Regions from separate parts of the Paraburkholderia sp. Ac-20347 genome, predicted to be linked through region 2. Evidence: riboswitches for the same ligand, from Rfam matches in the RefSeq annotation. Region 2 holds a riboswitch; each other region holds the start of a gene.

Region 1 (3,274 bases), on a different contig from region 2:
GCGTGCCGGCGCGCGCCGTGATGGCGTCGAGTCTCGTGGCGTTCGTGGCGTGCGGTGCGAATTATCTCGCGCCGAAATACGTCTTCGACGCCTTGCTGTCGACGACCGGCGCGATCGCGCTGCTGGTGTATCTCGTGATTGCTGTGAGCCAGTTGCGTCTGCGTCAGCAACTCGTGTCCGCCGGGCCGTTGAAGGTGCGGATGTGGCTGCACCCGTTTCTCGGCGTGCTGGTCGTTGCGCTGATCTGCGGCGCCTTCGTGGTGATGGTGCTCAGCGAGGATCATCGCGGCGAAGTGATCGCCACGCTGGGATGTTGCGTGGCGCTCGCGGCGGTGGGTTATCTGCGTCAGCGGCGCGCTTGATTCACGACGTCCTCGCCCGTTTGCGTGCGCGGGCGAGGTCGCCGAACGTGTCTTGCGATGTCGCGTGATTGCGCGTTCAACGATCGGATTGCAGCGCCGGCAGTTCGTCGTAGCGTTTCAGGCGATAGATGAGGAACGACACCACCCACGCAAAAATAAACACGCCGATGATGATGAAGCCGAGGTTGTTGAAGTTGTCGTTGAGGCTGCCGATCACATTCCAGAAGCCGCCCTTGAGGTCGAATTGATCGGCGAGCAGACCGAGCGTTTCAATCCCGCCGATGAGCACCGCGACCGCGACGGAAACGAGCGTGATCGTGAGGTTGTAATAGAGCTTGCGGATGGGGCGCACGAAAGCCCAGTCGTAGGCGCCGAGCATCAGGATGCCGTCGGTCGTATCGACGAGCGACATGCCCGCCGCGAACAGCACCGGAAACACGAGCACCACGCCCATCGACACGCCTTGCGCCGCCTGGCTCGCGGAAATGCCCAGCAGGCTTACTTCGGTCGCGGTGTCGAAGCCGAGTCCGAACAGAAAGCCGAGCGGCAGCATCCACAGCGGTCGCGACACGAGGCGAAACAGCGGGCGGAACAGGCGCGAAAGCAGACCGCGGCTGTTCAGCAGCAGATCGAGATCGTCGTGGTCGTAGCGTTCGCCGCGCCGGACCTTGCCGAACGCGCGCCACACGCCGCGCAGAATGACGATGTTCATCGCGGCGATCAGAAACAGAAACAGCGCGGAGACGCTCGTCGAAATGACGCCGCCGATATCTTTCCACGCCTCGAAGCGGCTTTCGAGCGCGGCCGCTGTCGCCGCGACGGCAATCGCCACGAGCAGCACGACGGCCGAGTGACCGAGCGCGAAAAAGAAGCCCACGGAAACCGGGCGCTGACCGTCCTGCATCAGCTTGCGGGTGACGTTGTCGATGGCGGCGATATGGTCGGCGTCGACGGCGTGACGCAAGCCGAAACCATAGGCGAGCAGGCCGGTGCCGAGCAGCAGCGGATGCGCGTGAAAAGCGATGAACGCCCAGATCCATGCGCCGATATTGAATACCGCGAGCACGGCGTAAATGCCGGCGACGCGGCGGCGAAGGGCTCCCGGCGCAGCGGCCGTTTCGAGAGCGATGGACATGTGACAGATCCTGAGGTCGGGGCTGTCCTGCAACGGCACACCGCGCGAAGCGGTGGTTTGCGCATTGGGACACCCCGCCCGTTGCGGCTGCATGGACCTCGGTCGATGGCAGGTCTCCTGGCTTGCGGGTCAGGATTCGCGTGCCGGCCTTCCCGGTTTCCCAGTGGCGCTATATGGCGCGAACTCGCCGCTCACAGTTGCGGGGGCAGCCGCAGACTCGACGCAAGGCGTCGTCACTGCGTTCCCTTTTGATCCCGTCGCCGGGAACCATCAGCGCGCAAGCGTAAAGGGCGGATAGGCGGGACGTCAATTGCTCGCGGGAAAAAAGCGCTGATTTAACGGCGAGGCATTCGACGGCCTTTCCGTTGCGCATGCATTGAAAGCGGCGCGCAATCTTTCTTTCGGCGGCCTGTTGCTTATTGCTTGCGGCTTGCCGATTGAACCGGCGACGTCAAGCCTCGCGCCCGGCGAGATCGATCATCCATTGCCCGAAGGCCACGACGGCTTCGTCGCGCGCGCGTTCGGCGTTGATCACCAGCGTGTAGTCGGGCGCGCGCCATGCCGGCGCGGCAATCGGGCAGACCAGCCGCCCGGCGGCGATGTCCCGCGCGATCAGCGGCAGCGACGCGAGCGCGACGCCGAGGCCTTCGATCGCGCTCGCAAGCTGCAGATAGGTGTGGTCGAGTTCGATCTCGCGATGCGGCTGCAGATCCGCCGCGCCCGCTTCGCGCAGCCAGTTCGACCATGCAGACCGTGTGGTGCTCGAATGCAGCAAGGTGTGGTGACGCAGGTCCGCCGCTTCGCGAATCGGATGCCGATGCAGAAGCGCCGGGCTGCATGCGGGCAGCCGCACGTCGGCCATCAGCGTACGCGTGATGACGCCGTCGCCGTGTTCCGGTCCGGAGCGCACGCCGATATCGAATGCCTGGCCGATATAGCGCAATTTGCGCGAAGTCGTGGAGAGCCGCAGATCGATCTCGGGATAGCGGCCGTGGAAATCTTCCAGACGCGGCAGTAGCCATCCGAGTGCAAAGCTGGGCTGCACGTTCACGCGCACGATGCCCGACACGCGGACCGGCACGTCATGGCGGCGCAAGCGGCTGGCGGCGCTGGCGAGCCGCTCGAACGTGCTGCTCACGTCGCCGAGCAGCGCGGCGCCTTCGTCGGTCAGGACCACGCCGCGCGCGCGGCGCTCGAACAGCGGCACGCCGAACCAGTCCTCCAGCAGACGGATCTGCTTGCCGACCGCCCAGTGCGTGACGTGCAGGCTCGCCGCCGCCGCGGTCAGACTGCCATGCTGCGCGACGGCCTCGAAATAGCGAAGCGCATTGAGCGGCGGAAGCTTTTCGCCGCTCCCCGGCGTGTTTCTGGCTCGCGTCATGATGTGACTTTAATTCTCATCTGCGGCGATATTAACTCATTTGATATATGCTGCCGCCGAACCTACGATTGTCATAATTGTGGCGATCCAGCCCACGAATTTCCGCCTATTCCTGTCAGTCTTCATTCATCGAGGGGCGCATGCGCTTCAACTTGTTTTCCGTGTCAACAGCGTTGACGTCGTCATACCGGACGGATCGTCAGCCATGACGGGATATCTGCTGGTTCTGATCGTCGGCGTGATGGCGGGAACGCTCAGCGGCATCATCGGCACCGGTTCGTCGATGATGCTCATGCCGCTGCTCGTCTTCTTTTTCGGGCCGCAACAGGCCGTGCCGATCATGGCGATCGGCGCCGTCATGGGCAACCTCGGCAGGGTGTGCGCCTGGCGAAACGA
Region 2 (3,274 bases):
AACTGCTGCTTGACGCCCGCTTCCCATTGTTCGCCGTTGGCGAGCGAGAAGTTGCTGCTCGACTTCGAGAGCGTGACGAGCGAGCCCACGCCCTCGGCGCCCGTGGTGTATTGCGCGTAGACCGAGAGATCCGGCGTGAGCGAGAACACGAGGCCGGTGCGCCAGCCCGTGTGTGCGAAGGTGCGATCGAACGACGACGCGGGACCGCTGACCGTCGCGAAGGTATCGCGGTGATAGTCGATATGGTCGTAGCGCAGGCCCGCGACCCACGCGAGGCGATCGGTCAGCTCAAGGCGGTTTTCGGCGTACACGGACGCCTGGCGCGTGCTGGTGCGATATTGCGGCACGGTCGGATCGGGGCTCGCAAACACGCCCGGATCGAAGCCGTATTGCGGCACGATCGACGAACCGTCATAGGGCGAATTGCTGGTGTCGAGAAACGAAATCTGATTGAAATCCGCGCCGACGACGAGGCGGTCCTGGCGGCCGAGCAGATGGCCGTCGAAGGTCGCGTCGAGCGTATCGCCGACCTGCCGTTCGTGATGAAGGATTTCGAGGTAATCGCTGCGCTGCACGTTGCCGTCGCCCATCAGTGTGTAGCTTTCGCTGTCGCGCCAGTGGCGGTTCGTGACCAGATAGTAGAGCTGGTTGCGCACGGTGATGCCGGGCGCGGCGCGCCATTGCGTGTTCAGGCGCGTCCACTGGTCGAAGTACGCGATCGACGCATTGCCGACGTTGTAATTCTGGCGTTCGAGCGCGGGATCGAGCTGACCGTCCGTCACCGGCACGCCGAAATAACGCGCGGGCATTTGCCGGCCGTAGTCGTAATCGAGCGTGAACGAGAGACGCGGATTCACGTCCAGACGCAGCGCGCCGCCGAGCGCGGTCGTGTGCGATTCGCCGCGCGGCAGCCAGCCGTTGTTGCGGTCGTCGGCGAGATAGAAGCGGTAGGAAAGCATCGGGCCGAGCGCGCCGGTCGTGTCGAGCGCCACGCGTTTCTCGCCATAGGTGCCCGCGCCGAGCTGGATCGTCGTCGCGTAGTCGCGTTGCGGCGCTTTCGGCACGACGTTGATGACGCCGCCGATGCCGCCTTCGCCGTAGAGCACGGTGGCCGGGCCGCGCAGCACTTCGATGCGTTCCGCCGACCACGTGTCGAACGGGAACGACACGGTGCCCGCGCCCGCGTACATGCGCAGGCCGTCGTAAAGCGTGGTCACCGATTCGGGGCCGCTGAAGCCGCGCACGGAGACCGAGGTGCCGCCGTTGCCGGGCGCGGCGTCGGTGGCGAAACCGGCGGCGCGCGTGACGGCCTGGGTCACGTTGTTGTCGCCGCGCGCGCTCAGTTGCGCGCTGCCGATGGCGTCGACGCTCGCGGGCGTGTCGAGGCTGGAGAGGCCGAGGCGGCTGCCGGTGCTGAGCGGCGTGGTGAGGTCCGGCTTGCCGGACGACGCAGCTTGCGACGACGCGGCGTTCACGCGCACGGCGGGCAAGGTCGATGACGAAGCGGTTGACGACTCGGTTGACGACGCGGCATCGACGGCCGAAGCGCTGTCGCCTTCTGCGAAAACGTGAGCGGCGTGAGCGAGGCAGGAGCAGGCGAAGGCGCCGTGCACGGCGAAGCGCCGGGCGCTCGAAAGCGGTGTGGATACGTCCATTCTTATACGGTGTGCGTTGTTGTTATGCGAGGCATGCGGGGCGCGCGGCGTGCGAGCGCGTACGCAGGCCCGCGTCGAGGCGATCGACGCGAAAGCGAAAAGCGGGCAGCGAAACGGAGTGCGGCGCAGCGACGAACGCCTAGCGGACCAACGTCAAGCCGACGCCGACGCGCGAATGAACGTTCGAGACGAGGAACGGGCGGCGAGCGAACGCGCGCCGCGAGGTGTCCGGTGCAGACATGCTGATTTCTCCAGGGGTTTCGCGCCCCGAAAATGCGATTGATGTGCGCCGATGCCCAGGTCTGACTTTCGGCGCGAAGGCCGATCACAGTGGCGCGACCGCGCTGGATTTGCACCAGCTTCCGGACATGGCGACAGAATTGTAAGGCACGCGGCCCGCCCGGTGGCCTGATTCCTTCGTTGCCGGTTCTATTGAGAATGTTATAACATAACATTTATTCGGGCCAGCGCCCCGATCCCCACACTCGTCGAAGGAGTCATCCGATGGATTCACGCTTGCCGGTCACCGTGCTGTCCGGTTTTCTGGGCGCGGGCAAGACCACGCTGCTCAACCACATCCTGAACAACCGCGAAGGACGGCGCGTCGCGGTCATCGTCAACGATATGAGCGAGGTGAACATCGACGCCGCGCTCGTGCGCAACGGCGGCGCGGAACTCTCGCGCACCGACGAAAAGCTCGTGGAAATGAGCAACGGCTGCATCTGCTGCACGCTGCGCGAGGATCTGCTGCTCGAAGTGAACCGGCTCGCACGCGAAGGGCGCTTCGATCAGCTCGTGATCGAATCGACGGGGATCTCGGAGCCGCTGCCGGTGGCCGAAACCTTCACGTTCGCGGACGAAAGCGGCCAGAGTCTTTCGGACGTCGCGCGCCTCGACACCATGGTGACGGTGGTCGATGCGTTCAATTTCATGCGCGATTACGGCTCGCAGGACAGCCTGCAGACGCGCGGCGAATCGCTCGGCGACGAGGACACGCGCACGGTCGTCGATCTGCTGATCGAGCAGGTCGAGTTCTGCGATGCGATCGTGCTCAACAAGGTCGATCTGATCGACGACGCGGGGCTCGAGCGGCTGACGGCGATCCTGCGGCGGCTCAATCCGCGTGCGCGCATCGAGGTCGCGCAGTTCGGCCGCGTGCCGCTCGATCGCGTGCTCGATACGCGTCTGTTCGATTTCGAGGAAGCGTCGAAAGCGCCGGGCTGGCTCGCGGAACTGCGCGGCGAGCACACGCCGGAAACCGAGGAATACGGCATCACGAGCTTCGTGTGGCGCGCGCGCAGACCGCTGCATCCGCAGCGTTTCTGGGCGTTGATCAACTCGGAATGGCCGGGCGTGGTGCGCTCGAAGGGCTTCTTCTGGCTCGCGAGCCGGCCGACGCACGCGGCGTCGTGGTCACAGGCGGGCGCGGTGTGCCGCCACGGCATGGCGGGGTTGTGGTGGGCCGCGGTGCCGAAGCATCGCTGGCCGACCGACGAAGAGTCGCTCGAATTCATCGAAGGCAACTGGGACGAGAAAGTGGGCGATGCGCGCCAGGAACTCGTGCTGATCGGCATGGAAATGGACGAAGCGGGCTTGCGCGCGCGCCTCGACGCCTGTCT
Region 3 (3,274 bases), on a different contig from region 2:
GCGTCGAGCGCCACTTCCACCGTGTCGCTGCGCTCCGGTTGCAGGTTCGGATTCGCGTAGCCCGGATAGTAGAGGTCGTTGAAGGTCGGCAGACGGAACGCGTTGCCGTACGACACGCGCGCGGTGTACACCGGCGTGATCGCCCACGCGAGCGCCGCGTTGCCCGTGTTCACGCTTTGCCCCTGCACGATTTCGTGGCGTCCGGCGAGGAACAGCGTCCAGTCGCCGAGCGTCACCGACTGATGCAGCGAGACGGCGGAATCGTTGCGCGCGGGCAGGCCGTCCGGCACATCGACGGGCAGATACGCCTGCTCGCGCGTGAAGTCGTAAGCGAGCTTGGTCTCGCCCGAGAGCGCGTGACCGAACAGCGTGTGACCCGTTTCCTGATGCGTGATCGACGTCGACGTGCTCAGGCGCGTCGAATCGATCTCGTCGGTCGGAATGCCCGGGTCGTTCGCGTAGAGGAACTGGCGGTCGTACGCATAGCCGAACGACTGGTCGAACTGCGTGGTCGGCGTGATGTCGAGATGAAACGCCACGCCGGTCGTGAGCTGGTGATCGCGCTGGCGATCGGCATAGCCCGCGCTGTCGTACGAGAGATCCGAGCGGTGATAGAGCGCGAAGGTCGAGATCGACCAGTTGTCGCGCGCGTAGCCAAGACGCGCGTCCACGTCCTGCGCGTGATACGAATTGCGCCCGTCCTCGTGACCGTAGGCCCACGGCTTGGTCGCGTCGATACCCGCCGTGTTGTAGTCGTGCAGACCGAGCGAATACGTGAGCCCGCCGAGCGCCGCGAGCGGCCCGCTCGACGGCACGGTGCCCGAGGTGCGCAGCTGCGTGTCGAAGGTCTTGTTCGAGCCGCCGCCGAACGACACCGTGGTCTGGTTCGGCTGATTCGAGGCGTGGCGCGTAAACAGCTGCACGACGCCGCCCACGGCATCCGCGCCGAACGACGCCGCCGCCGGACCGGATATCACCTCCACGCGATCGAACGCCGAGGTCGGCAGATCGGCCCACGCGGCTGTGCCCGTGGTCGCCGAACCCACGCGAATGCCGTCGATGAACACGGCCACCTGATTGCCCGCCGAGCCGCGAATGCTGACCGACGCCGTCGTGCCGGGGCCGCCGTTCTGCGAAACGCTCACGCCGGGCAGCGTGGCGAGCGCCTGCGTGATGCTCGGGTCGATGGGGTCGAGCCGGTCGAGATCGGCGCGCGTGAGCACCTGCGTGCTGGCGTAACGCTGATCGAACGATTGCGGCAGATGCTGCGTGTCGCCGACGACGAGAATGTTCGGCAACGTGGCGTCGGTTTGAGTGGGTTCAGCGCTTTGTTCAGCACTTTCTTCGGTACTTTGCGGCGACGTTTGCGCATAGGCGCTTTGCCAGGCGCAGACCGCCACGGCGGACGCGAGGGCGGTGAGAGCGAATTGACGATACTTCATGAGCAGACAGATCCTGAGGTCGAACTGTCCTTGCAACGGGCGGCCGCGCGGGCGGCGCGCGCGCATCGGGACACCCCGCCCTTTGCGGCTGCTTGGACCTCGGTCGATGGCAGGTCTCCTGGCTCGCGGGTCGTCGCCCGATGCCGGCCTTCCCGGTTTCCCAGTGGCCCTCGCTGACATGGACTCGCCGCTCACAGTTGCGGGGACAGCCGCAGACTCCCGGCGCGCGCGCCGTCACTGCGTTCCCTTTTGATCCCGTCACCGGGAACCATCAGCGCGCGAGCGTAAAGGCGGCGCGTTCGGCGCGTCAACCTCCGGCGCGCCGGGCGATGCGAAAAAACGTCAGATGCGCCGCGCCGCCCGCGTCGCTCATTCGAGCGGAAAGCCCTGCTTGAAGGTCTGGCGCAGAAAATCGGCGAACAGCGTCACCGCGCGCGGCACATGCGCGCCATAGGGCCGCACCACGTGCAACTGCGACGCGAACGCCCCGACCGGCCGCCACGCCGGCAGCAGCACGACGAGCTTGCCCGCCTGCAGCGCGGCCTGCGCGCTGAAATCGGGCAGCAGCGCGATGCCCAGATTTTCGAGCGCGGCGTCGCGCAGCGCCTCGCTGTTATTGGCCGACACCGGCCCGTTCACGGTCACGTTCACGCGCGACTGCTCGGCGCGCCGTCCGGCTTTCTCGAACGACCACGCGCCCGACCCGAGCGTGCGCGGATAGTAGAGACAGTCGTGCTGCGCGAGATCGGCGGGCGTTTGCGGCGTGCCGCGCTGCTTCAGATACGCGCGCGTGGCAACGATCACCGAACGCGTGTCGCAGAGCTTGAACGCCACATGCGTTTCCGGCACCTGCGCGCTGTGGCGGATCGCGAGATCGAAACCCTCGCTCGCGATCGACGTAAGCCGGTCGGACAATTCGAGCTGCACGCGCACCTCGGGATTCGCGCGCGCGAACTGCGCGAGACGCGGCACCAGTTGCTGACGCGCGAAGGCCACGGGCGCGGTCACGCGCACCGTGCCGCGCGCCACGTCGGCCATTTCGCGCACGCTCGCGAAACTCGTGGCGATGCGCTCGAACTGCGCGCGCGTGTCTTCCACGAGCCGCCGCCCCGCTTCCGTGAAGCGCACGCTGCGCGTGGTGCGCTGCACCAGCGCGACGCCCGCCACGCGTTCCAGTTCGGCGATCCGCTGGCTCATCGCGGCCTTGCTCACGCCGAGCCGCGCGGCGGCCGCCGTATAACTGCCCTGCGCCGCCAGCACGTTCAGCCAGTGCAAATGGGTCCAGAGCGCTTCGACGTTCTGCGTATCCACGAAATGACTCCCGCCCCGAATCCTCAAAGATGCGCCGATGATAGCACCGCGCCCGCGCATCTTTCAGCGCTGCGCATGGCGATTGTTCACGCTGGAAAACAATCAATTCAGCCTGCGTGGCTGTGCAGACGCCTGCCGCCTCCGTACACTGGCCGTCACAGTGACGATCAACCGATGCTCAATCGATACCCCACTTCGAGGAGATGACATGCAGCCCTTTACCGATTCCGCGGACGTAGTCAACTACATCGGCGGCAAGCGCGAGCGCGGCGCGGGCGACCGCACGCAATCCGTCTTCAATCCGGCGACGGGCGCCGCCGCGCGCCGTCTGGTGCTGGGCGAAGTCGCCGACGTCGACGCCGCCGTGGCGAGCGCGAAAGCCGCGTTCCCGGCCTGGCGCGACACGCCGCCGATCCGCCGCGCGCGCGTCATGCTGCGTTTCCTCGAACTGATGAACCGCCACAAGGACGAACTCGCGGCGATCATCACCGCCGAGCACGGCAAGGTGTTCGCCGACGCGC

The links. Region 2 has a riboswitch for cobalamin ahead of G3N97_RS33680 (TonB-dependent receptor). Riboswitches for the same ligand answer to the same signal wherever they lie in the genome.
Region 1: it holds a riboswitch for cobalamin, as region 2 does, so the genes downstream of both, G3N97_RS01460 (HoxN/HupN/NixA family nickel/cobalt transporter) here and G3N97_RS33680 (TonB-dependent receptor) in region 2, are expected to answer to the same signal.
Region 3: it holds a riboswitch for cobalamin, as region 2 does, so the genes downstream of both, G3N97_RS03705 (TonB-dependent receptor) here and G3N97_RS33680 (TonB-dependent receptor) in region 2, are expected to answer to the same signal.

Annotation. Positions count from the first base shown of each region.
Region 1 is NZ_JAAGPN010000003.1:72,365-75,638, reverse strand. It holds gene G3N97_RS01465 (amino acid permease) at 1-362, shown strand, start outside; gene G3N97_RS01460 (HoxN/HupN/NixA family nickel/cobalt transporter) at 439-1,497, opposite strand; cobalamin riboswitch at 1,587-1,784, opposite strand; gene G3N97_RS01455 (LysR substrate-binding domain-containing protein) at 1,949-2,878, opposite strand; gene G3N97_RS01450 (sulfite exporter TauE/SafE family protein) at 3,084-3,274, shown strand, end outside.
Region 2 is NZ_JAAGPN010000312.1:4,256-7,529, reverse strand. It holds gene G3N97_RS33680 (TonB-dependent receptor) at 1-1,655, opposite strand, end outside; adenosylcobalamin (AdoCbl) riboswitch at 1,898-2,045, opposite strand; gene zigA (zinc metallochaperone GTPase ZigA) at 2,160-3,274, shown strand, end outside.
Region 3 is NZ_JAAGPN010000011.1:6,599-9,872, reverse strand. It holds gene G3N97_RS03705 (TonB-dependent receptor) at 1-1,442, opposite strand, end outside; cobalamin riboswitch at 1,533-1,730, opposite strand; gene G3N97_RS03700 (LysR family transcriptional regulator) at 1,812-2,753, opposite strand; gene G3N97_RS03695 (CoA-acylating methylmalonate-semialdehyde dehydrogenase) at 2,962-3,274, shown strand, end outside.